DNA from 2 places in the Oceanibaculum nanhaiense genome. Region 2 is predicted to be linked to the other one. Evidence: predicted binding sites of a transcription regulator. Region 2 holds the regulator's gene; the other holds the start of a gene.
What was found. The regulator HrcA, encoded in region 2, represses chaperone genes, less so after heat shock. The targets are predictions, from matches to a motif close to GTTAGCACTCNCCNNNGGNGAGTGCTAAC.
Positions count from the first base shown of each region.

Region 1: a site for HrcA is predicted at 1,846-1,874, ahead of BKM74_RS01945 (co-chaperone GroES). Genes of this name have one in related genera too.

Region 1 is NZ_MPOB01000001.1:404,451-419,018, forward strand. Features, by position in the region: gene ahcY (adenosylhomocysteinase) at 1-1,273, shown strand, start outside; gene BKM74_RS01940 (usg protein) at 1,353-1,616, opposite strand; gene BKM74_RS01945 (co-chaperone GroES) at 1,971-2,285, shown strand; gene groL (chaperonin GroEL) at 2,335-3,990, shown strand; gene BKM74_RS01955 (MarR family winged helix-turn-helix transcriptional regulator) at 4,280-4,786, shown strand; gene BKM74_RS01960 (Ldh family oxidoreductase) at 4,814-5,824, opposite strand; gene BKM74_RS01965 (amidase) at 5,918-7,348, shown strand; gene BKM74_RS01970 (redoxin domain-containing protein) at 7,406-8,029, opposite strand; gene BKM74_RS01975 (protein-disulfide reductase DsbD family protein) at 8,083-10,221, opposite strand; gene BKM74_RS01980 (D-2-hydroxyacid dehydrogenase family protein) at 10,475-11,431, shown strand; gene BKM74_RS01985 (23S rRNA (adenine(2030)-N(6))-methyltransferase RlmJ) at 11,439-12,284, shown strand; gene BKM74_RS01990 (class I SAM-dependent methyltransferase) at 12,472-13,197, shown strand; gene BKM74_RS01995 (MFS transporter) at 13,220-14,416, opposite strand.
Region 2 is NZ_MPOB01000001.1:140,225-154,792, forward strand. Features, by position in the region: gene BKM74_RS00635 (YifB family Mg chelatase-like AAA ATPase) at 1-1,020, shown strand, start outside; gene hemW (radical SAM family heme chaperone HemW) at 1,038-2,213, opposite strand; gene rdgB (RdgB/HAM1 family non-canonical purine NTP pyrophosphatase) at 2,217-2,828, opposite strand; gene rph (ribonuclease PH) at 2,832-3,551, opposite strand; gene hrcA (heat-inducible transcriptional repressor HrcA) at 3,720-4,760, shown strand; gene grpE (nucleotide exchange factor GrpE) at 4,791-5,423, shown strand; gene BKM74_RS00665 (DUF1848 domain-containing protein) at 5,449-6,339, opposite strand; gene dnaK (molecular chaperone DnaK) at 6,517-8,463, shown strand; gene dnaJ (molecular chaperone DnaJ) at 8,581-9,726, shown strand; gene BKM74_RS00680 (PadR family transcriptional regulator) at 9,931-10,467, opposite strand; gene dapB (4-hydroxy-tetrahydrodipicolinate reductase) at 10,690-11,490, shown strand; gene BKM74_RS00690 (DUF2244 domain-containing protein) at 11,487-11,993, opposite strand; gene nth (endonuclease III) at 12,107-12,754, shown strand; gene BKM74_RS00700 (hypothetical protein) at 12,792-13,301, opposite strand; gene BKM74_RS00705 (bactofilin family protein) at 13,405-13,896, opposite strand; gene BKM74_RS00710 (EI24 domain-containing protein) at 14,073-14,568, opposite strand, start outside.

The DNA of each region.
Region 1 (14,568 bases), 260 kb from region 2:
GGTCGCCGATATCAAGCTGGCCGATTGGGGCCGCCGCGAGATCCGCATTGCCGAAACCGAGATGCCGGGCCTGATGGCGCTGCGCGAGGAATATGGCAACACGAAGCCGCTGGCCGGTGCGCGCATCGTCGGCTGCCTGCACATGACGATCCAGACCGCCGTGCTGATTGAGACGCTGACCCATCTGGGCGCCACCATCCGCTGGTCGTCCTGCAACATCTATTCGACCCAGGATCAGGCCGCCGCGGCCATTGCCGCCGCCGGCATCCCGGTCTTCGCCTGGAAGGGCGAGACCGAGGAGGAGTTCTGGTGGTGCATCGAGCAGACCGTGAAGGGCCCGGATGGCTGGACCCCGAACATGATCCTCGACGATGGCGGCGATCTGACCGTGCTGATGCACGACAAGTACCCCGAAATGCTGAACGATGTGCGCGGCGTCTCCGAGGAGACCACGACCGGCGTTCATCGCCTGTATGAGATGGCGAAGAAGGGCACGCTGAAGGTTCCGGCCATCAACGTGAATGACAGCGTCACCAAGTCGAAATTCGACAATCTCTATGGTTGCCGCGAAAGCCTGGTCGATGGCATCCGCCGCGCCACCGACGTGATGATGTCGGGCAAGGTCGCCGTGGTCTGCGGTTATGGCGATGTCGGCAAGGGCTCGGCCGCCTCGCTGCGCAATGCCGGTGCCCGCGTCATGGTCACCGAGATCGACCCGATCTGCGCCCTGCAGGCGGCGATGGAAGGCTTCCAGGTCGTGACCATGGAAGACGCCGCCCCGGTGGCCGACATCTTCGTCACCGCGACCGGCAACAAGGACATCATCACGCTGGACCATATGCGGGCCATGAAGGACCGCGCCATCGTCTGCAATATCGGCCATTTCGACACCGAGATTCAGATCGGCGCGCTGTCCAACTACAAGTGGGAAGAGGTCAAGCCGCAGGTTGACGAGGTTGTGTTCCCGGACAACAAGCGCCTGATCGTGCTGTCCAAGGGCCGCCTGGTGAATCTGGGCAATGCCACCGGCCACCCCAGCTTCGTGATGAGCGCTTCCTTCACCAACCAGGTCCTGGCGCAGCTGGAGCTGTGGAAGAACCACGCGAATTACGAGCGCAAGGTCTATGTGCTGCCGAAGCATCTGGACGAGAAGGTGGCGGCGCTGCATCTCGCCAAGGTCGGTGCCAAGCTGACCAAGCTGACCCCCGACCAGGCCAGCTATATCGGCGTTGACGAGCAGGGGCCGTACAAGGCGGACCAGTATCGCTACTGATCCTTCCCCCATCGGCTTTCCAAAAGGGCTGGCGCCTTGGCGCCGGCCCTTTTCTTTTCCAGGCCTTCGTTTTTCCGGATCAGTGCAGGCTGAGGCTCACATCGGCGTGCCGCAGCGACCCCGGGGTGATGAGCGGCGCCGAGCCGACCGTCACCGAATGCAGCTTGCCCTCCAGATTGCCCTGCCAGAAATCCAGAAATCTGTGCAGCACCGGGTAGGAGGGGGCCATGTCATATTCCTGCCAGATGAAGCTTTGCAGCAGCGTCGGATGGTCGGGCAGGTGATAGAGAATCTCGGCGGTGGTCAGACGGTAGCCGTCCAATTGTCGGATCAATCCACTCATCGGCAAAAGTCTCCCGGCTTCGGTGGAAAAATTTGCGTCCCTGTCTCTTTTCTGTAACTGTGCCGCCTCGTTTTTGACGCGGCAAGAAAATTGTTGTAGATCAAGGTGTTGTTAGCAGCTGGCCGGGAGTGCTAACAATTTGCGCAGCACGCCGCGCCGAGCCGGCGCAAAATCCCCGCCGACTCATTGCCTCGCATGTCTTGACAGGGAAAATCCGCTTTCCTATGTGTCTGGCACTCATCGGGGGAGAGTGCTAACGGGTCCACGCGCCCGGCCCCCTTCCCTTGAGAGTTGCAAATTCAGGCATATCCGCGCGGCAGCATTGACCGCGCGACATTGAGGAGGGTTACCCATATGAAGTTTCGGCCTCTGCACGATCGCGTGCTGGTCCGTCGGCTGGAATCCGAGGATAAGACCGCTGGCGGCATCATCATTCCGGACACCGCCAAGGAAAAGCCGATGGAAGGCGAAATCGTCGCCGTCGGTCCGGGCGCCAAGAATGAGCAGGGCGTGCTCAGCCCGCTGGATGTGAAGCCGGGCGACCGGGTTCTGTTCGGCAAGTGGTCCGGCACCGAGGTGAAGGTTGACGGCCAGGAGCTGTTGATCATGAAGGAAAGCGACATCATGGGCGTCATCGAAGGCGCCGCGAAGGGCAAGAAGGCCGCCTGAGGCGCCTCTCCCCCCGTCGCTTAATCAATCTATTTGAAGGAAGACATACATGGCTGCCAAGGAAGTAAAGTTCGGTGGCGAAGCGCGCACCAAGATGCTGCGCGGCGTCGACATCCTCGCCGATGCGGTGAAGGTCACGCTGGGTCCGAAGGGCCGCAACGTCGTCATCGATAAGTCGTTCGGCGCGCCGCGCATCACCAAGGACGGCGTCTCCGTCGCCAAGGAGATCGAGCTCACCGACAAGTTCGAGAACATGGGCGCCCAGATGGTGCGCGAAGTGGCCTCCCGGACCAACGACGTCGCCGGTGACGGCACCACCACCGCCACCGTGCTGGCCCAGGCCATCGTGCGCGAAGGCAACAAGTCGGTTGCCGCCGGCATGAACCCGATGGACCTGAAGCGCGGCATCGACCTCGCCGTCGCGGCTGTCGTCGAGGATCTGAAGAAGCGCTCCAAGAAGATCGCCACCTCCGCCGAGGTTGCCCAGGTCGGCACCATCTCGGCCAATGGCGAGCGCGAGATTGGCGAGATGATCGCCAAGGCGATGGAGAAGGTCGGCAACGAGGGCGTCATCACGGTCGAAGAGGCGAAGAGCCTGGAGACCGAGCTGGAAGTCGTCGAGGGCATGCAGTTCGACCGCGGCTACCTGTCGCCGTACTTCGTCACCAATGCCGACAAGATGAATGCGGAGCTCGAGAGCCCGTACATCCTGCTGCACGAGAAGAAGCTGTCCAGCCTGCAGCCGATGCTGCCGGTGCTGGAGGCTGTCGTGCAGTCCGGCAAGCCGCTGCTGATCATCGCCGAGGACGTCGAGGGCGAAGCGCTCGCCACCCTGGTGGTGAACAAGCTGCGCGGCGGCCTGAAGGTCGCGGCCGTGAAGGCGCCGGGCTTCGGCGATCGCCGGAAGGCGATGCTGGAAGACATCGCCATCCTGACCGGTGGCCAGGTGATCTCCGAGGATATCGGCATCAAGCTTGAGACCGTCTCGCTCGAGATGCTCGGCAAGGCGAAGCGCGTGCTGATCACCAAGGAAGAGACCACCATCGTCGATGGTTCGGGCAAGAAGAAGGACATCGAGGGCCGCGTCACGCAGATCCGCGCGCAGATCGAGGAGACCACCTCGGACTACGACCGCGAGAAGCTGCAGGAGCGTCTGGCGAAGCTGGCTGGCGGCGTTGCCGTCATCCGCGTCGGCGGTGCTTCCGAGGTCGAGGTGAAGGAGCGCAAGGACCGCGTCGATGACGCGATGCATGCGACCCGCGCCGCTGTCGAGGAAGGCGTGGTGCCGGGCGGCGGTGTTGCCCTGCTGCATTCGCTGAAGGCGCTCGACAAGGTGAAGCCGGCCAATGACGACCAGCGCGTCGGCGTTGAGATCATCCGCCGGGCGATCCAGGTTCCGGCGAAGCAGATCGCCGCGAACGCCGGCATGGACGGCGGCGTTGTCGTCGGCAAGCTGCTGGAGTCGACCGATCCGAGCTGGGGCTTCGACGCCCAGACCGGCGAGTACAAGGACCTGGTGAAGGCCGGTATCATCGACCCGACCAAGGTCGTGCGTACCGCCCTGCAGGATGCGGCCTCGGTCGCCTCGCTGCTCATCACCACCGAGGCGATGATCGCCGACAAGCCGGAGAAGAAGGCCGCTGGCGGCGCTCCGGACATGGGTGGCATGGGCGGTATGGGCGGCATGGGCGGTATGGACTTCTAAGTCCGGCCCATCCGAACAGAAGCAAAAGAACCCCGGCAGCCTTGGCTGCCGGGGTTTTTCTTTGCGCCCCGCCCCTGCAACCCGGCCACCCTCGCGTGTACTGTTCAGTCTGACGGCTCTGTGCTTTAGTATATTTTCGATTGCACACGTAATGAACAAAGGGGCTGAAAACACGACATCCCTGCCGGCAGCGGCAGGACCGAACAGCGCCAGGCAATGAAAAGACGCACGCGGCATCCGGAGAACCGGAGCTGACGATGCGATAATCGCGACAGGGAGGGCGCCACCGATGAAAGCAAGACAGATCCCGGATTCGCCGGGACAACCAGATGAATCGCCAGGGTTTCTGCTATGGCAGCTGGCCAATGCCTGGCAGCGGCAGATGCGCATCGTGCTCTCGCCGCTGGGCCTGACCTATGTCCAGGCAATGCTGCTGACCGCACTTTTGCGCCTCGAAGAGCGCGAGGCCATCACCGGCACGCCGATCACTCAGGGTGATCTGGCCCGGTTCTGCCAGGCCGATGCCACCATGACCTCTCAGGTGCTGCGCACGCTGGAGGCGAAAGGTCTGCTGGAACGCAGCCGCGGGGCGGATGCCCGCGCCCGGTTGCCGCGCCTGACGGCGGCCGGACGGGCGCTTGCCGAACGCGCCTTGCCGCTGGCTGAGGCGGTTGACCGCGAGTTCTTCGACCTGCCGAGGCAGAGCCGCAAGCCGATCTCGAACGACAGCGAACTCATGGTCGATCTGCGGATGCTCTGGGCCCGGCAGCGCGATAACGGCGAGCTGGCTTCCTGATGGCTGTACCGGGCCCCGGCTGCGTTTTCAGCCTGCGCCAGCGGCGCGCCGCGTCAGCTCCTCGTACAGGGCATCCGGCAGCATGACACCGTCGCGCGCCGCCGCTTCTTTCAGCACCTGCCGCCGTTCGCCGGGCAGCCGGGCGCCGGGCTGGCCCATGATCCGCGCGAACATCTCCTCGCCGCGACCGGCCACATCGCCGCCGCCGAAGCGCGCCGGGTCGAACAGCAGGATCATGTGGCCGACACGCGGCGGCGCGCCGGTCGGTTCGAAGAAGGAGGTGCCCTGATAGCCGAAGTTTGAGCCGGTCAGCGCGCCGCACAGCAGCTCCACCATCAGCGCCAGCGCCGATCCCTTGGCGCCGCCGATGGGCAGCACCGTGCCGGCCAGCGCAGCCGCTGAGTCGGTGGTGGGATTGCCATCCGCGTCGATGGCCCAGCCTTCCGGTATGTTCCGCCCTTCCTTCGCCGCCAGCACGATCTTGCCGCGCGCCGCGATGCTGAGCGACAGGTCGATGACCAGCGGCGGCCGGTCCTGGCGCGGAAAAGCGAAGGCGATGGGGTTGGTGCCGAACAGCCCCTGATTGCCGCCCCAGGGCGCCATGGCCTGCGGCGTGTTGGAGAAGGCCAGCGCGATATAGCCCTGCCGCGCCGCATCCTCGACCGGATGGCCGGCAACGCCGAAATGATGCGAATTGGCGATGCCGATGGCGGCGATGCCGCTCTCCGGCAGGATCGCATAGGCGGCCTCCAGCCCGGCATCAATGGCCGGGAAGGCGAAGCCGGTGCCGGCATCGACCCGGATCGTGGCGGCGGCGGTGCGTTCGACCGTCGGTTCGGCCAGACCGTCCGCCTTGCCGTTCAGCGCCTGCCCGGCATAGACCGGCGCGCGGGCGGCGCCGTGCGAGCTGATGCCCTCTGCCTCCGCCCGTGTCAGGGCGCGGGCCACGCTGTCGGCGGTGGCGGGCGCAACGCGGCTGTTCAGCATCACGTCACGGATCAACGCTTCCAGCTCAGGTAGGGAAAGACGGTGCGGCATGTGTCTCGATCTGTGGCGGGCAGGGTCGAAAGGATGTATGTCAGATGGTCACGCCACTGACAACTTGCCGAACGAAAACCGAGGGGGAAATCCGTGAGCCACGCCGATCTCGTGAAGCTGACCGCCGTCGAGGCTGTCGATCTGCTGAAAAAGCGCAAGGTCTCGCCGCTGGAGATGATCGATGCCGCCGCCGCCCGCATCGCCGAGGTGGACAAGACCGTGAACGCGCTGCCGACCCTGTGCCTGGACCGGGCGCGCGCGCAGGCGAAGCGGCTGGAATCCGAACCGGGCGACAAGAACTATGCCGGCTATCTCGCCGGGCTGCCGATCGCGGTGAAGGATCTGAACCCGGTGAAGGGTGTGCGCACCACCTATGGCTCGCCGATCTACAAGGATTATGTGCCGGATCATTCCGACCATATGGTGGAGATGCTGGACCGGCGCGGCGCCGTCACCATCGCCAAGTCGAACACACCGGAATTCGGCGCCGGCGCCAACACCTTCAACGAGGTGCTGGGCACCACGGTGAATCCGTGGGACACGCGGAAAAGCTGCGCCGGGTCTTCCGGCGGTGCGGCGGTGGCGCTGGCGACCGGCCAGGTCTGGCTGGCCACCGGCTCCGACCTTGGCGGCTCCTTGCGTAGCCCGGCCAGCTTCTGCGGCATCGTCGGCATGCGCCCCAGCCCGGGCCGGGTGGCGCACGGCCCGTCGCTGATGCCCTTCGCCAACCTGTCGGTCGATGGGCCGATGGCACGCACCGTTGCCGACACGGCACTGTTCCTGGACGCGATGGCCGGCCAGCATCCGGGTGATCCGATCTCGCTGGCGGAGCCGGCCACCTCCTTCTCGGCGGCGGTCGCCAATCCGGGCAAGCTGTCGCGCGTCGCCTTTTCGGCGGACCTGAATGGCATCACGCCGGTCGATCCCGAGGTGCGGGAGATCGTCGCCAAGGCGGCGAGGCTGTTCGAGGCGATGGGCGCCACGGTCGAGGAGGCCGCGCCCGACCTGAAGGAGGCGCAGGAGACCTTCCATATCCTGCGCGCCGCGCAGTTCGCCGCCTCCAAGGCGCCGTTGCTGGAAAAGCACCGCGACCTGCTGAAGCCGGAAGTGATCTGGAACATCGAGAAGGGCCAGAAGCTGACCGCCGAGGAAATCGGCAAGGCCGAGCGCTGGCGCGGCGAGCTGTTTTACCGCACGGCCAAATTCTTCGAGACCTACGACGTGCTGGTCTGCCCGACCACCATCGTGCCGCCCTATCCGGTGGAGCAGCGCTATGTGGCGGAGGTCGATGGCCATACCTTCGAGAACTACATCGAATGGGTGCTGGTCTGCTCGGCGATCACGCTGACCTCCTGCCCGGCAATTTCGGTGCCTTGCGGCTTCACGAAGGACGGGCTGCCGGTCGGGCTGCAGATCGTCGGCAAGCCGCGCGGCGAGGCGGCCATGCTGCAGGCGGCGAAACTGTTCGAGGAGGCCGCCGGTCTTTCCACCCGCCTGCCTATCGATCCCATCGTGAAGGCGTAAAGAAAACGCCCCCGGCTTTCCGGCCGGGGGCGTTGTTCTTCAGGCTGGCGTGCGGTTTTAAGAAGAATAATGCACCGAGCAGCCATAGGCACGGGTGACCGGGTTCGGCACCGCAGCACCCTTGTCCATCGCCTGCAGCGCCTCGTGGACATAGTTCACCGCCTGTGGGATGTCGTCGGCGCGGGCCGAGGGGATCGAATCGATCGCGCCTTTATAGACCAGCGTGCCCCTGGCATCGATGATGTACATGTGCGGCGTGGTCTGCGCGCCATAGGCCTTGCCGATGGTGCCCTCGGGGTCGAGCAGGGTGTTGGCCGGCACGGCGCTGCGCTGGTCGTTCAGCTTGATCGCGGTCGGACCATCGACATGGCCCTGCTTGCCGGGGCCGGACGAGATCACCTGCAGCCATACGATGTCGCGGGCCTTCGCCTCCTTCTGCAGGGCCTGCATGTTCTCCGCGCCGTAATGCTTCTTCACGAAGGGGCAGTCATGGTTGGTCCATTCCAGCACGACAGTCTTGCCGCGCAGGGACTCGAGGGCGACGGTGCTGCCGTCGGCGGCCTTGCCGGTGAAGGCGGGGGCGGGCTGGTTCACCTCCGGGCTGGCCGAGGCCACAGCCGGTACGGCCAGCGAAAGGGAAAGGCCCATCAGGGCCGGCAGGAACATCTTGCGCATCAGCATGGCATCTCTCCTGGGTCAGGAATGGTGTCAAAGGGTACGCATGGTCTTGTGTATCAGCCGGCCCCGATCCCGCCGAGCACGATATCGACGGTCAGCAGCTGCGGCAGCACGACCGGCTGCGAGTCGCGGCCGGCCGGATAGAAGACGTAGAGCGGCACGCCGGAACGGCCGAATTCCTCCAGCTTGGCGGTGATCTCCGCATCCTGATTGGTCCAGTCGCCTTTCAGATAGGTCACGTCGCCGGTTCGGAAAGCCGTGGCCACGTCGGGCCGGTTCAGCGCCACCCGCTCATTCACCAGGCAGGTGATGCACCAGGCGGCGGTGAAGTTCAGGAAGACCGGCCGGCCCTCGGCGCGCAGCGCCTCGAATTTCTGCAGGCTGTAGGATTCCCACGGCGTGGTTTCGGCGGCGCCTGCCTCCGCCGTCGCCGGCGCGGCGCGCGGCGCGGCCTGGTTGCCGGCGGCAATACCCCAGCCGATGGCGGCGATCAGGGCGAGCGCGGCGAGGCCGCTGCCGGCATGACGTGCCGCCCGGTCCGAGGCGCGGGTGACATCATACAGCCAGGCGGCAAAGCCGATCAGCAGCATGCCGCCCAGCGCGGTCAGCACGCCCTCGGCGCCGGCCTGCAGCGACAAGACCCAGACCAGCCAGATCGCCGCGCCATACATCGGGAAGGCGAGGAACTGCTTGAAGCGCTCCATCCACAATCCCGGCTTCGGCAGCAGGCGCAGCAGCGGCGGCCAGACGGACAGAGCGACATAGGGCAATGCCAGCCCCAACCCGAGCGCCAGGAACACGGCGAACAGCACCGGCAGGGAGGCCGCCAGCGCGAAGCCGATGGCCACCCCCATGAAGGGCGCGGTGCAGGGCGTGGCGACGATGGCGGCCAGCACGCCGGTGAAGAAGCTGCCGGCATAGCCGCCGCGTGCCGCGAGGTTTGCCCCTACGCCCGCGACCGAGCCGCCGATGGTGAACACGCCGGACAGGCTGAGGCCGACCGCGAAGAGCAGATAGGCGAGCAGCAGCACGAAGATCGGCGACTGGAACTGGAAGCCCCAGCCGACGGCAGTGCCGCCGGCCTTTAGCGCGGCCAGCAGGCCGGCCAGTGCGGCGAAGCTGACAAGGATTCCGCCGGTATAGGCAAGCGCGTGCAGCCGCACCTGTGCGGGCTGCTTGCCGGCCTGCTCGACCAGCGCCAGCGCCTTCATCGACAGCACCGGGAAGACGCAGGGCATCAGGTTGAGGATCAGCCCGCCGAGCAAAGCGAACAGCAGCGCGGTGCCGACGCCGATGGACAGGCCGGCGACGGATCCACTGGCGCCGGCCACGGTCCCGGCGGTGGCGCTCACCGTCAGCGCCTGGGTCAGCAGCTGGCCGCCAGCACGCTCCTTCACCACCAGCACGCCATCGAGGCTGGCGAGCGTCGGCTGGAAGGCATCGCCGGGCGTCATCCTCAGCACGATCCGGTCCGCCTCGACACTCAGCTGCTGTGACGCGGCATGGGCGATCACGCCCCATTCATTGGGGTAGAACCAGATATCCTCGATGGAATCGCGGCGCAGGCCGGAGGCGTCGAAGGCCAGCCGCAGCGTATCGCCGCCAGCCTCGAAACGCGCGGTCCACGGGCTGTCCACCGGCAGCCGCGCCTCGGCAGCGGCAATGGCGGGGTGCGCCGGTCCGGTATTGGGCCCGGCATCGGCCCCGGCCGCTACGACCGGCAGGTCAAGGCTCAGCGCCACCTGCTCGGGGATGCAGATCTCCTCGCAGACCAGCCAGTCCACCGTGGCGCGGATCGGGAAGCTGCCGCCGACCGGCGCATCGGCCGGCACGGCGATATCGGTCAGCAGCGTGACCTCGCCCTCATAGCCATAATTCATCAGCGGGCCGACGGCGATGCGCTCCGGCGCCGGCCAGATTATATCGCTGGCCGTGGCGCCTTCCGGCAGAGTCCAGTCGGCGGTCGTGGCGAGGCCGGAATCGCCGGGATTCAGCCAATAGGTGTGCCAGTGCGGGATGATCTGCTTATGGATGCCGATGCGGATGGTCTCGCCGGGGCGGACCGCTTCGGCGCCGGCCACTAGTTCGGCGCGGACATGGTCGGTCGAGACCGGACCGGTGGCATGGGCGGGCGACGCGACGCCGGCCAGCAGGGCCATCACAGCGCCGAAAATCGTCAGAGCGATAGGGGGCATCCGCCGAATCCGTCCGTGAAAAAGCGATATCCGCAAGGAAGCTAGCCTCGAATCGGGGTCAAAGCACGTCGCGTTTCGCCGCAGTCCCGTTCACAGTCCCGTTCAGGGCCTGACGGACCTATCCAGAAATGGGGATTGCACGCGCGCTGACAAGTCCGTACGGCCTGCCGCTCACGGACACTTGATCTTCCTGCCGCCGCCCACCATCGTTGCCGCAATTCTTCAATCAACGAAATCCGCTGGAGGAAACCCCATGACCTATCGCTGCGCCGTGCTGGATGATTACCAGCAGGTCGCCCTGCAGATGGCCGACTGGTCGGCGCTCAAGGGCCGCGTCGAGGTGACCGTGTTCGACCGCTATATGGCGGAGGACCCGAATCTCGCCGCGACGCTGGCGCCGTTCGAGATCATCTGCATCATGCGCGAGCGCACGCCGTTTCCCCGCGAGCTTTTCGCCCGCCTGCCGAACCTGAAGCTGCTGGTCACCACCGGTGCGCGCAACGCCGCCATCGATCTGGCGGCGGCGAAGGAGCATGGCGTCACCGTCTGCGGCACCGAGGGGCATGGCCATCCGACCGCCGAGCTGGCGCTGGGGCTGATGCTGGCGCTGGCCCGCCACATCCCGGCCGAAAGCCGTCGGCTGGCCGAACAGGGGCTGTGGCAGAGCAGTATCGGCATCGATCTGAAGGACCGCACGCTGGGCGTCCTCGGTCTGGGGCGGCTGGGCAGCCGGCTGGCCCGCGCGGCGCAGGCGCTGGACATGAAGGTGATCGCCTGGAGCCAGAATCTGACGCCGGAGAAATGCGCCGAGCAGGGCGTGGGGTATGTCAGCAAGGAGGCGCTGTTCCGGCAGTCCGACTTCCTGTCGGTGCATGTGGTGCTGAGCGCGCGCAGCCGCGGGCTGGTTGGCGCCGATGAACTGGCGCTGATGAAGCCGTCTTCTTTCCTGATCAACACCTCGCGCGGGGAGATTGTCGATCAGGACGCGCTGGTCGCGGCGTTGACGAATGGCAAGATCGCCGGCGCTGCAGTCGATGTTTATGACAAGGAGCCGCTACCCAAGGGGCATGTGCTGTATGGCGCGCCGAACCTGCTGATGACCCCGCATCTGGGCTATGTGACGGAGGATAATTACCGCACTTTCTTCAGCCAGACCGTCGAGGACATCGCCGCCTGGCTCGACGGCAAGCCCGTCCGCGCGCTGGGATGATACGGGATTGAACTACCGTCACGCCTATCACGCCGGTAATTTCGCCGATGTGCTGAAGCATCTGGTGCTGGTCCAGGTGCTGCGGCATCTGCACCGCAAGGACAAGCCGTTCTATGCGCTCGACACCCATGCCGGGCGCGGACTCTACGAGTTGCACGGCGAGCAGGCGGAGAAGACCGGCGAATACCGCGAGGGCATCGGCCGGCTGCTCTCGCTGCCGGAGCCGCTGCCGCCCGCCCTTGCCGATTATCTGGCGGCGGTGCGGCCTTATCTCGCGGAGGGCCGCTATCCCGGCTCGCCGGTTCTGGTGCAGGCGATGCTGCGCGAGGGCGACCGAGCGCTGTTCGCGGAGTTGCACCCGGAGGAGAACGCCGCCCTGCTCGACGCACTGGGCCGAGACCGGCAGGTGAAGGTGGAGTGCCGCGACGGCTACGAAGCGCTGCGCGCCACCCTGCCGCCGAAGGAGCGGCGCGGGCTGGTGCTGGTCGATCCGCCGTTCGAGGAAAAGGGCGAGATGGAGCGGCTGGGCAAGGCGCTGCGCGAGGGGTTGCGGCGTTTCGCCACCGGACAGTATCTGCTGTGGTATCCGATCAAGGCGCGCGCCGATGTGCGGCTGCTGCACGATCTGGTGCGCTCGCTGGAGCCGAAGGAGGCGCTGGTCGCCGAGCTGACGATTTGGCCGGAACGCACGGAACTGCGGCTGAACGGCACCGGCATGGTGATCGTGAACCCGCCTTACGGGCTGCGCGAGGCGCTGGCCGATTGCCTGCCGCTGCTGGCCCGGACGCTGGCGCGCGAGGGCACTGGCGGCTGGCGTCTGGAGCCGCTATCCGTCCGGCCTGAAGAGGCATAATGCCTGCTTGCCGAAAAAATGCCGCGAAGCGGGTGCAACTTGCCGCGCGCTTCGCTAGGATTTACTGCATGGACTTGCGGGAAACCGTTCTGGCAGGGTTAGACCTGATCTCTTCTTGGTCTTGGCGTGATCGTCAGGACTGCCTTTAGAAACCGTTGCCGGAAGGCACGCAAGGTTACGGAAAAAGATGAATAAACTGGTTGATGCGGCGCATGTGAAATTGGCCTATCGCCGTTATGCCGCCGTCTATGATCGGCTGTTCGGCGCGGTGTTCGAGCCCGGCCGCAAGGAAGTGGTGGCGGAGGTCAATACCAAGCCGGCCCAGCGCATTCTGGAGGTTGGTGTCGGTACCGGCCTGTCGCTTGGCCATTACCGGCCCGATGCGCATGTGCATGGCATCGACATTTCCGGCGACATGCTGGATCGCGCCCGCCAGCGCGTCGCGCGGCTGGGCCTGTCGCATGTCGAGGCGCTGCTGGAGATGGACGCGCAGTCGATGTCCTACGCCGATGACAGTTTCGATGCGGTGGTTGGCATGTATGTCGCCTCGGTGGTGCCGGACCCGGCGCAGATGCTGGCCGAGATGCGCCGCGTCTGCGTGCCGGGCGGCGACATCCTGATCGTGAATCACTTCTCGTCCGAAAATCCGGCCCTGCGCGCGCTGGAGAAGGCCATGTCGCCCTTCGCCTCGCAGATCGGCTTTCATCCGGATTTCGATCTGAACGAGCTGCTGGGTCTTGCCGCCATTGAGGTGGTCGAGATCAAGCCGGTCAATCTGTTCGGCTACTGGAAGCTGGTCCGGCTGCGCAATGTCCCGGTGATGGTGACGGCCAGCGAGCGCAGCGAGGTTGGTGCCGGCTATGCCGAGCCGCCCCCCTACAAGCTGCGTGAAGGCTCCTCCGCGGCGCGTTAGCGGCGGATTTCCGCATACCGCGCTAGCGCGGTATGCGGCGCAGCGCCAGCAGGCAGACCAGGCAAAGCTGCACCGATGCCAGCAGGAAGGCGACGGCATAGCTGTCCGTCGCCTGTACCAGCAGGGCGAACAGGATCGGCCCGCTGACCGAGCCGACGAAGCCGAACAGATTGACGGCCGAGGTCACCTCGCCGACGCGGCCGGGCGGTGACAGCCGCGCCGATTCCGCCATATGCAGGCCGTTCCAGCTGGTCCCGGTGAAGCCGGCCAGCGCCACCAGCGCATAGGTGACCGGATCGCCGGAAACCGGTTGGTGCAGCGCCAATGCCGCGAGTGATGCCGCGGCCAGGAAGCCCTGCACGGCGAGTTGCAGCTGCGCGTTTCCAATCCGGTCGGCAAGCCAGCCAAGGGTGATCCGGGCGACCAGATTGGCGCCCTGCATGGTGGCCGCGATCAGCCCGCCCTCGGCCAGGCTGAAACCGTGCCGCGTCACCAGGTAGGTGACCAGGAAGGCGGTCAGGCAGGCCTGCAGGATGGCGAGGGACAGGCCCAGTGCGGTGAACATCGGCAGGCTCGGATGCAGCTTCAGGGCGGCGACCGAGTTGCGCATCACCCGCCAGGAGAACAGTGCCGGGAACCAGGCCGTGGGCAGCCGCTCGCCGGGCGGATCCAGCTTCGCGCGCGCCGGCTGTACCAGCAGCAGGGCGATGGTGCCGAGGGCCAGCATCAGCAGGGTGACGCCGAACAGCCCGTGCAGGCCGACCAGGGGAGCCACGATCAGCCCGGTCAGCATCGCGCCCAGCGGCACGCCGGCCTGTTTCAGGGAGAACACCAGCACGCGGTTCCGCGCCGGGGCGGTGCGCACCAGAATCTCGCTGCTGGCCGGGTTGTTGGTGGCGTAGCCGAAGCCCATCACCACCGCCCCCAGCACGGCCAGCGGCCACCAGGCGGTGCAGATCGCGGCAAAACCCAGCACGCCAAGGGCGAGGCCGATCTGCAGCATGCGGACCGGGCCGTACTGCGCCAGCATCGGCACGCCGTTGGACAGCAGCCAGCACACGCCCAGCGCCGACAGCGAGGACAGATAGCCGATGCTCTCTCCCGGCAGGCCGGCGGCCTCGGTCAGCACCGGCCCGATCACCGGCACGGCGAACAGGATGAAGGCGCCGACGGTCTGCACCAGCATCGTCGCCGCCAGGGCATTGGCCCAGAGGGGCACCTTTTATCCTCCCGCGTTCGTTTCCGGCCGGTTTGTTTTTTCGCATCGCCGGCGGTTTGTTGCCGGGCATCGACCCGCCTCCAGCAAAGCCCACCAGCACGGCTTGCGCAACCCGTGTGCCAGTCATGCCGGGGCCATGCCTGAGCCGATGT
Region 2 (14,568 bases):
AATCATTTCAAGGGCACCCAGGTGCTGACCCCGCCCGAGGCGCTGCTGGCCGGGGAGGAAGAACGCTACCCCGATCTGCGCGACATCAAGGGGCAGGAGACGGCGAAGCGGGCGCTGGAGGTGGCGGCAGCCGGCGGCCACAACCTCCTGATGATCGGGCCGCCCGGCTCCGGCAAGTCGATGCTGGCGCAGCGCCTGCCGGGGCTTTTGCCGCCGCTCGACCCAGCGGAAGCGCTGGAGGTCAGCATGATCCATTCCATCGCCGGCCATCTGGAAGGCGGGCGGATGCGCCGGCGGCGGCCGTTCCGCGACCCGCACCATTCCGCCTCGCTGCCGGCGCTGGTCGGCGGCGGCATCCGCGCCAAGCCGGGGGAAATCAGCCTCGCCCACAACGGCGTGCTGTTCCTGGACGAACTCCCCGAATTCGCGCGCGGCACCCTCGAATCGCTGCGCCAGCCGTTGGAATCCGGCCGCGCCGTGGTCGCCCGCGTCAATGCCCATGTCACCTATCCGGCCCGGGTGCAGCTGGTGGCGGCGATGAATCCCTGCCGCTGCGGCCATCTGGACGATCCTGCGCTGACCTGCGGGCGCGCACCGCGCTGCGCGCTGGACTACCAGTCGAAGATTTCCGGCCCGCTGTTCGACCGCATCGATCTGCATGTCGAGGTGCCGGCGGTCAGCCCGTCCGACCTCGCCTTGCCCAGCCCGCGCGAGGGATCGGCCGAGGTGGCGGCGCGCATCGCAGCGGCACGGGCGATCCAGCGGACACGCTATACCGGCACGGACATAAGGGTGAACGCGCAGGCCGACGGCACACTGCTGGAGGAGGTCGCCACACCCGACGCCGCCGGCAAGGCGCTGCTGGCCGAGGCGGCGGAGCGCATGAAACTGTCGGCGCGCGGCTATCACCGGGTGATGCGCGTCGCCCGCACGCTGGCCGACCTCGCCGGGGTGGAGCAGGTGGGCCGTATCCAGATCGCGGAGGCGCTCAGTTACCGCCGCGTCGCCCCCGGACGATAAAGGGGGGACGGTAGGGTTTAGCCCAGCAGCGCCGGCAGCAGGGCGTTCAGGCGCTGGCGGCCCTCGGATGTCGCGCGCAGGCCGACCGCGTCGGCGATCAGGAACCCGCCTTCGACCAGCCGATCCAGCCGTTCCGCATCCAGTGCGCCGCGCATCTCCTGGCCGGTCTCGCGGATGAAGCGGTCCGCCGGCACGCCCTCGACCGTGCGCAGCCCCATCATCAGCATCTCGGTCAGCCGTTCTTCCGGGAGTACCGGCAGCTCGGCCTGGGTGGCATGGCCGTCGCGCTCCACCCGCTCCAGCCAGATCTGCGGCGCGCGGTGCTGGCGGGTCGCCAGCTTCTCGCCCTCAATACTCAGCCTTCCATGCGCGCCGGGGCCGATGCCGGCATAATCGGCATAGCGCCAATAGGCGAGGTTGTGCCGCGATTCCTCGCCCGGCCTTGCATGGTTGGAAATCTCGTAGGCCGGCAGGCCGGCCTGTTCCAGCACCGCCTGCGTCGCCTCATAGAGGGCGGCGCCGGTATCCTCGTCGGGAATCTTGAACTCACCGCGGGCATGGCGCAGATGGAAGGGCGTGCCCTCCTCGATGGTCAGCTGATAGGCCGAGATATGGCCCACCGCATGGGACAGTGCCTGGCGCAGCTCCGCTTCCCATGCTTCCACCGTCTGGCCGGGCCGGGCATAGATCAGATCGAAACTGAAACGATCGAACAGCCGGGCGGCTATATCGACCGCTTCCAGCGCCTCGCGCGCAGAATGCTCGCGGCCCAGGAATTTAAGGTCGGCATCGTTCAGCGCCTGCACGCCGAGCGAGACCCGGTTCACCCCGGCGCTGCGGAAGCCTGCCAGCAGCGCCGCCTCGACCGAGGTCGGGTTGGCCTCCAGCGTGATCTCCACGCCATCGTCAAGGCGCCAGCGTTTGCCGATCTGCTCGATCACCGCCGCCGCCGTCGCCGGCTCCATCAGCGAAGGCGTGCCACCACCGAAGAAGATCGAGCTGACGGTGCGGCCCGGCGTGCGGTCGGCATAATGATCGATCTCACGCAGCAATGCCGCCCGCCAGCGCGCATGGTCGATGCTGGCCGAGACATGGGAATTGAAGTCGCAGTAGGGGCATTTCGACCGGCAGAACGGCCAGTGGACATAGACGGCCAAACTGTCCGGGGTACGGGACGTTTCCGGTGCCGTCATATCTCAGGCCTTGAAGCAGGCCTCGACCAACTGCCGGAACGCCGCCGCCCGGTGGCTGGTCGCGTGCTTCTGGTCGGGGTCGATCTCGCCATAGGTCAGGCTCTCGCCTGTGGGTTGGCCCGCCGGGCGGAACATCGGGTCATAACCAAAGCCCTTGTCCCCGCGCGGCGGCCAGACCAGACCGCCCGCGACCGTGCCCTCAAAAATCTCGACATGGCCGTCCGGCCAGGCCAGCGCCAGCGCGCAGACGAAGCGGGCACTGCGATCCGTTTTGCCGGCCAGCGCGTCCTCGACCTTCTGCATCGCCAGGCCGAAATCCTTCGACGGGCCGGCCCAGCGCGCGGAGTAAATGCCGGGATCGCCATTCAGCGCGGTGACGGCGAGGCCGGAATCGTCGGCCAGCGCCGGCAGGCCCGAGGCTTCCGCCGAATGCCGGGCCTTCAGCTCGGCATTGGCGCGAAAGGTGGTCCCGGTCTCCTCCGGCTCGGAAATGCCGAGATCGCCGGCAGACACCACCTCCACCGCGAAGGCGCGCAGCAGATCACCGATCTCCCGCACCTTGCCGGGATTGTGGCTGGCAATGACCAGCTTCTTCTCCGTGAACCGGCGGGCCATGGCTCAGTCCAGTCCCAGCGCCTTGCGCTGCAGGATCGCCAGATCGGCCACGCCCTTGTTGGCGAGATCCAGCAGCTCGGCAAGCTGCGCCTGGCTGAAGGGCGCGCCCTCGGCGGTGCCCTGCACCTCGACGATACCGCCGGTGCCGGTCAGCACGAAATTGGCATCAGCCCCGCAATCGGAATCCTCCGGATAGTCCAGATCAAGCACCGACTGGCCCTTGTAGATGCCGCAGGAAATCGCCGCCACTGAATCGCTGAGCGGGATTTCCTTGATCATGCCAAGCTTCAGCAGATGCTGGAATGCCTGATACAGCGCCACATAGGCGCCGGTGATCGCCGCCGTGCGGGTGCCGCCATCGGCCTGCAGCACGTCGCAATCGATCTTGATGGTAATCTCGCCCATCTTCTCGGTGCGGGTGATGGCGCGCAGCGAACGGCCGATCAGCCGCTGGATTTCCTGGGTGCGGCCGCTCTGCTTGCCCTTTGCCGCCTCGCGGTCCGTGCGGGTATGGGTGGAGCGCGGCAGCATGCCGTATTCCGCCGTCACCCAGCCCTTGCCGGCATTGCGCAGGAACGGCGGCACGCGATCCTCGATGGAGGCGGCGCACAGCACATGTGTGTCGCCGAATTTGGCGAGGCAGGAGCCTTCGGCGTACTTGGACGCACCGGGCTCAAGGGTAACGGCGCGCATCTGATCCGGCGCACGGCCCGAGGGTCGCATAATGTCCTCCACGATCTTGACTGGTCTTCAGCTTTCGGCGCGCAAGCTAGCCCCATGCGCGCGGCGCGTCGAGGACACATTGACGCTGTGCCGGGGCGTACCTAGATTCGGAGGGCTTCGAACAACCCGAAAGCCATGGATTTGTACGGAATTTCAACGCCGCCACCAATGTCGGCGGTCGGTCAGCTGAATGAACGGTCGCGGGAGATATTCCGCCTCATCGTTGATGCCTATATGGAAACCGGCGAACCGGTCGGCTCGCGCACCCTGTCGCGCCGGCTCGATCTGTCGCTGTCGGCGGCGACGATCCGTAATGTCATGGCCGATCTGGAAGCGGCCGGCCTGCTGTTCGCGCCGCACACCTCGGCCGGCCGCCTGCCCACCGAGGCCGGCCTGCGTATGTTCGTGAACGGCCTGCTGGAAGTCGGCCGGCTGACCGAGAACGAACGCACCGCCATCGAGGCGAAGTGCGCCGCGCTTGGCCGCTCCTTCGGCGACGTTCTGGAGCAGGCGACGACGACCCTGTCGGGCCTGGCGAACTGCGCCGGCCTCGTCATGGCGCCAAAGCAGGATGACCGGCTGAAGCACATGGAATTCGTCAGCCTGGCGCCGGACCGCGCGCTGGTCGTCATGGTGTCCGACAATGGCATGGTCGAGAACCGGGTGATCGAGCTGCCCGCCGGCATGCCGCCCTCGGCGCTGATGGAGGCGGGCAATTATGTCAATGCACGGCTGAACGGCCGCACCATCGAGGAGGCAAGGCTGTTTATCCAGCAGGAGCTGGAACAGCACCGCGCGCAGCTCGACTCGCTGTCGCAGAAGGTGGTCGAGGCCGGGCTCGCGACCTGGACGGCCGGTGACGATTCAGGCTATCTGATCGTGCGCGGGCAGGCGCGGTTGCTGGAGGATGTGACCGCGCTGGAGGATCTGGAGCGCATCCGCACCCTGTTCCAGACGCTGGAAACCAAGGAAAGCCTGATGCGGCTCCTGGAGGCGACGAACAAGGGCGAGGGCGTGCAGATCTTCATCGGCGCGGAGAACCAGCTGTTCGGCCTGGCCGGCTGCTCGATGATCGTCGCCCCCTACGCCAACAGCCGCGAGCAGGTGCTGGGGGCCATCGGCGTCATCGGCCCGACCCGGATGAACTATGCCCGCATCATTCCCATGGTCGATTACACGGCCAAGACCATCGGCCGCATGATCGGCTGATTCAAGAAAACCGGAAGCAAGCAGCGAACCATGACACAGAACACCAATCCGCAGAACGATGCCGCCGAAACCCAGGAACCGGAGGTGACCGCCACCGCCGAGACCGAGGCGCAGGAAGCCATGGACGAGGCCGGTTCCACCGCCGGGGACGCCGAGATCGATGAGGCCACCCGGGCGCTGGCCCAGGAGCTGGCGGATACCCGCGACAAGCTGCTGCGCGCCGTCGCCGAGATCGACAATATGCGCAAGCGCGCCGAGCGCGACCGCGAGCAGGACCGCAAGTTCGGTATCGCCAATTTCGCCGGGGACGTGGTCGGGGTGGCCGACGATCTGCGCCGGGCGCTGTCTTCCGTGCCGGCCGAGGCGGCGCACGAGCCCGCCGTGAAGGCGCTGATGGAAGGCGTCGAGATGACCGAGCGCGTGCTGCTCGCGGCGCTGGAAAAGCACGGCGTGCGCCGGGTGGCGCCCGAGCCGGGCGAGCCCTTCGACTATAATTATCACCAGGCCATGTTCGAAGTGGAGAACAGCGGCCAGCCGGCAGGCGCCGTCGTGCAGCTGCTGCAGCCGGGCTATGTCATCCATGAACGGCTGCTGAAGGCCGCCATGGTCGGCGTCGCCAAGGGCGAGGCCAAGCCGGCCGACCGCGTCGATACCTCTGCCTGACCTGTCGCCCTTTCGGCGCCAAGCTTTACGGCAACAGGCTTTCGGCCGCCGGGTCATGCGCCCGGTGGCGACGCCGCGCCTTGTCATGATCGGCAACCGCATAGCAATAGGTGCAGCCATGCGGGCAGCTGTCATAACCGCCGATGTCCCGCGATTCGGCGCACAGGCAGCCCGGCCGGTTGCCCTTCACCCGGGCCGCGATGTCGCGGCCCGCGACATCCGACAGGCGCCCTGCATCGATGCAGGCGGCAGGCGAGAGGCCATCCGTCAGCCGGTCGGGCTGGGCGCACAGCGTGAGCCGCATGCCCGCATCCTTCGCGATCTCCGCAAGATCGGTCAGCAATGCCGACGATTCCGCCGGTTCCGGCACGCGCCAGGCCAGGCCGTGACGCTGCGCCGCCCGATCCAGATTGCGCACGGCCTTGCGATAGGGAGCGAGGATCGAGACCACCGCCTCGTCCACCGCCCCGGCAAGCGCCTGCGCCATCCGGCGGAAAGTGGTGCGATGCCAGTCGGCATCCATACAGTCCGCACCCATCCCGTCGGCGAACAGGATCGGATCATAGCGCCAGACCACCGCACGCTGCCCATAGGCCGTCGCCATCGCGCGCATCTGGGCGATGGCGGCATCGGCCGGCAGGGTGGCGCGCTCCCACTCGCGCGGATAGCCGGTCGCCGTGTACTGGACGATAAAAGGCAGCCTCCGCGCCGTGACCTCTTCGAGCGCCGGCAGGAAGGGTGCGACGTTACGCGTCCAGAACACGAAGCCGTCCACGGCATCCGCCGTGAGCGCCACCCTGTAAGGCCTGCTGCCATAGGGATTGGCGACCATACAATGGCCCGCGCGCAGCCGTTCCCGGAACCACTCGCCATAGAAAGCCGGAATGTCGGTACGGTAGCTCGCAGAGACGATCATGTGCGGTTTTGCCGGTTTTTGCGTCTGAATTGGCGGATTTTCACCGTTGCAGCGCCAAGTACTGCTGCCTATATACCCTTGCAGTTCCGTCAGGTCAGCTTAACCCCATCGCATAAGGGGGCTCCGACCGGTGCCTTGACGGGCCGAGTGAGCCCTGCTGAAGAAAGGAAATAGAGCATGTCCAAAGTTATCGGCATCGACCTTGGTACGACCAACTCTTGCGTCGCCGTGATGGAAGGCGGCAATGCCCGCGTTATCGAGAACGCGGAAGGCATGCGCACCACGCCGTCGATGGTCGCGTTTACCGAGGGCGGCGAACGCCTGGTCGGTCTGCCGGCGAAGCGCCAGGCAGTAACCAATCCGGAAAACACCCTGTTCGCGATCAAGCGCCTCGTCGGCCGCCGGATCGACGACCCGATGGTGGAGAAGGACAAGGGCCTCGTCCCCTACAAGATCGTGAAGGCGGATAATGGCGACGCCTGGGTCGAGAGCCGCGGCAAGAAGTACAGCCCCAGCGAGGTCAGCGCCTTCATCCTGCAGAAGATGAAGGAAACCGCCGAGAACCACCTGGGCGAGAAGGTCACGCAGGCGGTCATCACCGTCCCGGCCTATTTCAACGACGCCCAGCGTCAGGCCACCAAGGACGCCGGCAAGATCGCCGGGCTGGAAGTGCTGCGCATCATCAACGAGCCGACCGCCGCAGCGCTCGCCTATGGCCTGGAAAAGAAGGGCAGCGGCATCGTCGCGGTCTATGACCTTGGCGGCGGCACCTTCGACGTGTCGATCCTGGAGATCGGCGACGGCGTGTTCGAGGTGAAGTCCACCAATGGCGACACCTTCCTGGGCGGCGAGGATTTCGACAGCCGGATCATCCAGTACCTGGCCGACGAGTTCAAAAAGGAAGCCGGCATCGACCTGCGTGGCGACAAGATGGCGCTGCAGCGCCTGAAGGAAGCCGCCGAGAAGGCGAAGATCGAGCTGTCCAGCACCACCGAGACCGAGATCAACCTGCCCTTCATCACCGCCGACCAGTCTGGTCCGAAGCATCTGACCATGAAGCTGTCGCGCGCCAAGCTGGAAGCGCTGGTGGATGATCTGGTGAAGCGCACCATCGAGCCCTGCAAGGCGGCGCTGAAGGATGCCGGCATCACCGCCGGCGAGGTGAACGAGGTGATCATGGTCGGCGGTATGACCCGCATGCCGAAGATCCTCGAGACTGTGAAGAATTTCTTCGGGCGCGAGCCGCATCGCGGCGTCAACCCGGATGAGGTGGTGGCCGTGGGTGCGGCCATTCAGGGTGCGGTGCTGAAGGGCGAGGTGAAGGACGTCCTGCTGCTCGACGTGACCCCGCTGTCGCTGGGCATCGAGACGCTGGGCGGCGTATTCACCCGCCTGATCGACCGCAACACCACGATCCCGACCAAGAAGAGCCAGGTGTTCTCGACCGCCGAGGATAATCAGACGGCGGTGACCATCCGGGTGTTCCAGGGTGAGCGCGAAATGGCGGCGGACAACAAGATGCTGGGCCAGTTCGATCTGGTCGGCCTGCCGACGGCGCCGCGCGGCATCCCGCAGATCGAGGTCACCTTCGACATCGACGCCAACGGCATCGTGAACGTCTCGGCGAAGGACAAGGCGACCAACAAGGAGCAGGCCATCCGCATCCAGGCCTCGGGCGGTCTGTCCGATGCCGATATCGAGCAGATGGTGAAGGACGCCGAGGCCAACGCCGCCGAGGACAAGAAGCGGCGCGAGGCGGTGGAAGCCCGCAACCACGCCGAATCGCTGGTGCACACCACCGAAAAGAACCTGGCCGAGCATGGCAGCCACATCGGTGCCGACGAGAAATCGGCAATCGAGGCCGATATCGCCGCGCTGAAGGAAGCCATGGCCGGCGACGATGCGGCCCTCATCAAGGAAAAGACCGAGAAGCTGGCACAATCCGCCATGAAGCTCGGTGAAGCCATGTACAAGGCCCAGCAGGATGGCGGGGCCGGTGGCTCCGGTGATGGCGAGGGCGGCGGCGATGCCGGCAGCGGCGACGCGGCGGCCAAGGGCGACGACAAGGTCGTCGACGCCGATTTCGAGGAAGTGGACGACGAGGACCGCAAGAAGTCGGCCTAAAGTCCGATGACCGCGAACGGCACAGTCCGTTACGCAACCGAAATGCCTGTGACCTCCGGGGCATCATCCCCGGAGGTCGCGGTGCCTACTCATCGTCAGTCCAGGGGCCGCTAAACAATGGCGAAGCGGGACTATTACGAGACACTCGGCGTCGATCGCGGGGCCGACAAGGACGGGCTGAAGCGGGCCTACCGCAAGCTCGCCATGCAATATCATCCGGATCGCAATCCGGACGATCCCGAGGCCGAGGCACGCTTCAAGGAAGTGAACGAGGCCTATGACGTCCTGAAGGACGAGGAAAAGCGCGCGGCCTATGACCGGTTCGGCCACGCCGCCTTCGAGAATGGCGGCGGCCCGCGCGGCAACGGGCGCGGCGCCGGCGGCTTCGATTTCGGCGGCGGCTTTGCCGATATCTTCGACGAGATGTTCGGCGAGTTCATGGGCGGCCAGCGTGGCCGCGGCGGCCAGCGTGGCCGCGGCGCCGACCTTAGGCTCAATCTGGAAATCACCCTGGAGGACGCCTTCGCCGGCGCCACCAAGGAACTCCGCATCCCGACCTCCGTGGCCTGCGAAGCCTGCGATGGCAGCGGCGCCGAGGCCGGCTCCCAGCCGGTGTCCTGCCCGACCTGCGCCGGTGCCGGAAAGGTGCGTGCGCAACAGGGCTTCTTCACCATCGAGCGCAGCTGCCCGACCTGTGGCGGTGCCGGCAAGGTGATCGAGAATCCGTGCCGTTCCTGCGGTGGCAGCGGCCGCCAGCAGCGCGAGAAGGCCCTCTCCGTCTCCATCCCGGCCGGCGTCGAGGAAGGCACGCGCATCCGCCTGTCCGGCGAGGGCGAGGCCGGGTTGCGCGGCGCCGCCACCGGCGATCTCTATATTTTCCTGACCATCGCCCCGCACCGCTTCTTCCAGCGCGATGGGGCGGACATCCATTGCCGGGTGCCGATCCCGATGACCAAGGCCACGCTGGGTGGCTCCATCGAGGTGCCGACACTGGAAGGCAAGCGGGTGAAGGTCAGCGTGCCCGAGGGCACCCAGAACGGCCATCAGTTCCGCCTGCGCGGCAAGGGCATGACCGTGCTGAACAGCAATCTGCGCGGCGATCTCTATATTGAAGTTACTGTCGAGACCCCGGTGAGCCTGACCAAGCAGCAAAAGGAGCTGCTGAAGCAGTTCGAGGAAAGCGGCAACCACGACAAGACCAACCCGGAATCCGCCGGCTTCTTCGCCAAGGTGAAGGAGCTGTGGGAAGACCTGCGAGACTAGTCCTCACACCCGCATTATCGCGGTATCGCCGGGGGGTAGCGCTGCTGCTCCCCGGCTTTTTTATGTGCCGGAATTCAGCCTTTCAGGGAAGCGCCCTTCACCTGCGGGAGCGCTGACGCCATGATACCGTAGTCCAAGATAAGTATTTGATCTATCGAGAGGTAATACCGCAACTCGGCGCCCTATCCAGCTATCTGCATCGCCCTAGCGGGCTTTGCGGTCGCGTTCGATCGCATTCACGATGGCGCGGCCTTCGCCCTGCAGGAAGTCGATAGCGGCGCGCGCCATCACCTGGCCGAAGCGGGCGACAAAACGCTGGCCTTCGGTCGGCGGACTACCGCGATAGGTCTGGAAATGCGCCAGCACACCGCGCGATTCCGCCAGCCGCTCATCCAGCAGCCGGTCCAGCGTGTCCCGATCCAGCATGTCGGCAAAGAACATGGCGGCCAGGAATTCGGAGCGGGTCTGTTCCTGGCCCTTTGCGCGAATCAGGCTGGAATGCAAGGATTCCCGTCCTTTTTCGGTCAGCCGATAGGTCCGCTTATCGAGCGCCGACACCTTGTCGCCATCCAGGCTCTCGATCTCGGCAGCGGCCAGTAATTTCGCCAGCGCCGGGTACAGCGCGCCATAGCTCATGCCCTGATAGGGGCCGAAACTGTCCTTCAGCCGCTTTCTGATCTCATAGCCGGTGGCATCGCCCAGACTGAGCACGCCAAGACAGAGGCAACGAATGTCGATCATACCGGAAACCCTCGGTTCTGGTCAGCATATCGAGAAGAATTTATCATATATTTCAAATAACATTTCCCGCCAACCCCGAACAGCCCGAAAATTCGGAGTGCCGGCCCCGCCACGCGATCACACCGTCATGGACCGGAAGTGCCGCTTGGTAATCCACCGGAAAACCGGTTATAACGGGCGTCAAGCAAGGCGCTACCGGGCAGGGGGAAGAAAATGACGGCCATGAAGATCGGAATCGTCGGTGCCGGCGGCGTCATGGGCCGCATGCTCATCCAGGCCGTGGCGCGCTCGGACAAGACCGTGCTGGTTGGTGCCACCGACCGACCCGGCACGCCGCATATCGGCAAGGATGCAGGGCTGGTTGCCGGAATCGAGGCGCTGGACGTCCCGATCACCGAGGATGCCGAGGCACTTTTCGCCGCTGCCGAAACGATCATCGATTTCACCGCCCCAGCCGCCAGCCTGGCGCATGCCGAACTGGCCGCCCGCCACGGCACCGCCCTGGTGGTCGGCACCACCGGCCTCACCCAATCGGATCGCACGGCGCTGCAGCTGCAGGCCCAGAAAATCCCGCTGGTTTTCGCTCCGAATATGAGCATCGGCGTAAATCTGATGTTCGCGCTGACGCGCCAGATCGCCGCCGTGCTGGATAATGATTACGATATCGAAATTGTTGAGATGCACCATCGCCGCAAGGTCGATGCCCCCTCCGGCACGGCGCTGGGGCTGGGCGAGGCCGCGGCGGCCGGCAGGGGTGTCGATCTAGCCGAAGTGCAGCAACGCGCCCGCGATGGCCATACCGGGCCGCGCACCCCCGGCGATATCGGTTTCGCCGTACTGCGCGGCGGCGATGTGGTCGGCGACCATACGGTGGTGTTCGCGGCCGAGGGCGAGCGCATCGAACTCACCCACAAGGCCAGCAACCGCACCATCTACGCCGATGGAGCGCTGCGCGCCGCGCTGTGGACCCGTGGGCGCGCGCCTGGCTTCTACGGCATGGATGACGTGTTGGGGCTTAACTAACCCAGATCCGGCGCGCGGCTGCGCTGAAGCGCCTCGCGCAGCGCTTCCGCCAGTTCTGTCTTCTCCGGCTGGCTCAGAAAGCTGGCGATCTCCAGCTGCCTGCCATGGCTCGCCAGCACCAGCGGCACCGGATACTCGCTGGCCGCCTCATGCCGCACCTTCAGCCAGTAGGGCTGGAAACTCCAGCGCCGCTCATGACCGGACGGGCTGAATCGCTGCACCGTCAGCTCCGACTCGTCGAGCCGGACGGTCTCGCGGGCCAGCGCCGCGCGGTAATTCATTCTGAAAGCGAAATAGAGCAGGGCGACATCGAGCCCGAGGAAGCCGAAAACCGGCCAGGCGCCGATCAGCAGGAACATGATCCCCATGGTCAGCGACACGCCGCCAACCGCGCCCATCAGCAGATAGAAGCCGGCAGGCGGCAGGCTGCGGTGCGGCGTCAGCGTCGCATCGAAATAGAGCCGGCGCGCCGCGCCGCTCTCCGGGGTTTCCGCGATCTCCATGGGATCAAAGGTAGGATTGTCGGAGGGGTGCGTAAAGCCCGCCCCGTTAACCCCCGCCATGAGCCGTCTTGCCCGCTGCCCGCACCCCGGCTAGAAAGCCACTCATGGCACGCATGACCAAGGCCGATATCGAGGGGTTTTTCGCCCGGCTCCAGGACGCCAATCCGGAACCGGTGGGAGAGCTCGACTATGTGAACCCCTATACGCTGCTGGTGGCGGTCGCGCTGTCGGCGCAGGCGACCGACGTGTCGGTGAACAAGGCGACCGCGAAGCTGTTCCCCATCGCCGATACGCCGGAAAAGATGCTGGCGCTGGGCGAGGCGGGACTGAAGCAGCACATCAAGACCATCGGCCTGTTCAATTCCAAGGCGAAGAACGTCATCGAGATGAGCCGCCTGCTGATTGAGCGGCATGGCGGCGAGGTGCCGGCCGACCGCACGGCGCTGGAGGCACTACCCGGGGTTGGCCGCAAGACCGCGAACGTAGTGCTGAACATCGCCTTCGGCCAGCCGACCATCGCCGTCGACACGCATCTCTTCCGGGTCTCGAACCGCACCGGCCTCGCCCCCGGCAAGACGCCGCTGGCGGTTGAGCTGGGGCTGGAGAAGCGCATTCCCGCGCCCTATTTGCGGCATGCCCATCACTGGCTGATTCTGCACGGCCGCTATATCTGCAAGGCGCGCAAGCCGGATTGCTGGCGCTGCATCGTCGCTGATTTCTGCAAATTCAAGGAAAAGACACCCGATCCCGCCAGCCTGTAACCGGCCTGGCCCGTGAGACGGTTAGCTGGGGCGGTTCTTAGCTGCCGCGCAGAGAGGCGGGCAGCACGGCGAGCCCGTTCAGGCAGGAGCCGACATTCAGTGCCGACAGGCTGCGCGGGTCACGCGTCTCGACATGGACGACGCGATATTCGCCCTGCTCCGGATAGAGGAAGATGTCGAGGATGCAGCGGCGGTCGGTATATTGCCAGACCTGGGCCGGGCTCTCGCGGCGCAGATAACGCGGCTGGCCCAGCAGGCCGCCCAGCTGCTGCGCCGTCATGCCAACCAGTTCCGGCGCCGCGGCCCCCGTCCCGGCCTGCGGGGCCAGAGACATATTATCCGGCCTGGCCGACGGTTCCGGCAGCAGCCCGGCCAGCCCACCAGAGAGCCCGCTGGCGAAACCAGGCAAGGCGGACGGTTGGGCAACCATGTCGGAACCCTGCACCGGCGCGGCGGACGCTGCCGTGGATGCGATTGTCGGGCCGGATGGCGCTTCCGTGGCGCAACCCGCCAGCAACAGCGCCGAAACGGACAGAAGACGGGGCAACAGGCCGCTCTTGCGGCCCTCCTGCCTGTTCCGCCCGATATGCCTGCCCGCCACCTTCATGCCGTACCTGCCCGAATCCGGTTTGCCGCCCCACTACCCCGCGTTACGACGCGGCGGTCGGCTTTTCTTCCGTCTTGATCTCGCCCTTGGCGTCCGCCTTGGCAGGCGCGCCGGAGCGCACATCGCCGTTGATCTCGCCGCCGGCCTCGACCTCAAGCTGGCCATACCGCACCGAGCCCTGGATGCGCCCGCCATTGCGGACGGTCAGCCGGCCACGCACGGTAAGCGCGCCATCGAAGCTGCCGCTGATATCGGCTTCCTCGATCTCCGCCTCGCCCTTGAAAACACCCGAAGGCGTGATCTCGATGGCCTGGCAGTTCTTCAGCTTGGCATCCACCCGGCCTTCCACCACCAGCACCTCGCAGGCGGTGATGTCGCCGCTCAGCACGATCTCCCGGCCGACGGTCAGGCGCCGGCTGTCCGATACATTGCTGCGCACGGCGCCATCGCCACGACGCCCGGCACCCGGGATATCGAGGCTGCGGCGCGGCAATTCCGGCACGAAATTCGGCGAGTTCGGCTTGATCGTTGACATTGTGCTCCCCCGTTTTCCTTCCGTATCCGCCTGCCCCCCGGCTTTTTCGGAACGGTCCGAAATCGCATCCTGCGCAGCGATTACTTCAGGAGATACTTTTTTGCGCCTGAACATGTAAATAAATTATTAATGGTTTCCGTACGGCTTCGGACAAGCCGAACATTATGGCTTCGAAATTATGCCGGATTTGCTTGCCGCCGCAAGCCCTCGAATAGATGAATCATGGCCGCAGTTGCGAAAACCGGCGCCATCAGATTCACCAGGGGAATCGTCATGAGGAAGGCAAACAGCGCGCCGAGCGTCACGATGCGCGCACCATACCGTTTCCGCAACGCGGCAGCCTCTGCCGGGTCGAGGCGGCGCAGCGCGGCCTGTTCAAAATACTCACGCCCGATCAGATAGCCGTTCAGCAAATAAAACAGCAAAAAATTGACGGCGGGCAAAAGGAGATAAACCGGCAAGGCCAGAAGATTGAGCAACAGCGACAGCGCAAGGAACCGCGCCGCCATTGCAACTGCTTCGACGATGCCTTGCTCGCGCGCCGCCGGCAGCCCCGGATAGTGGCGGTCCTCCACGGCGACTGCGACGCGATCCAGGAAAATCCCGCTCACTGCCGTCGCCACCACGGGGAACAGCAGCCAGGTCAGCCCCAGCACCGCCAGTCCGCCCAGC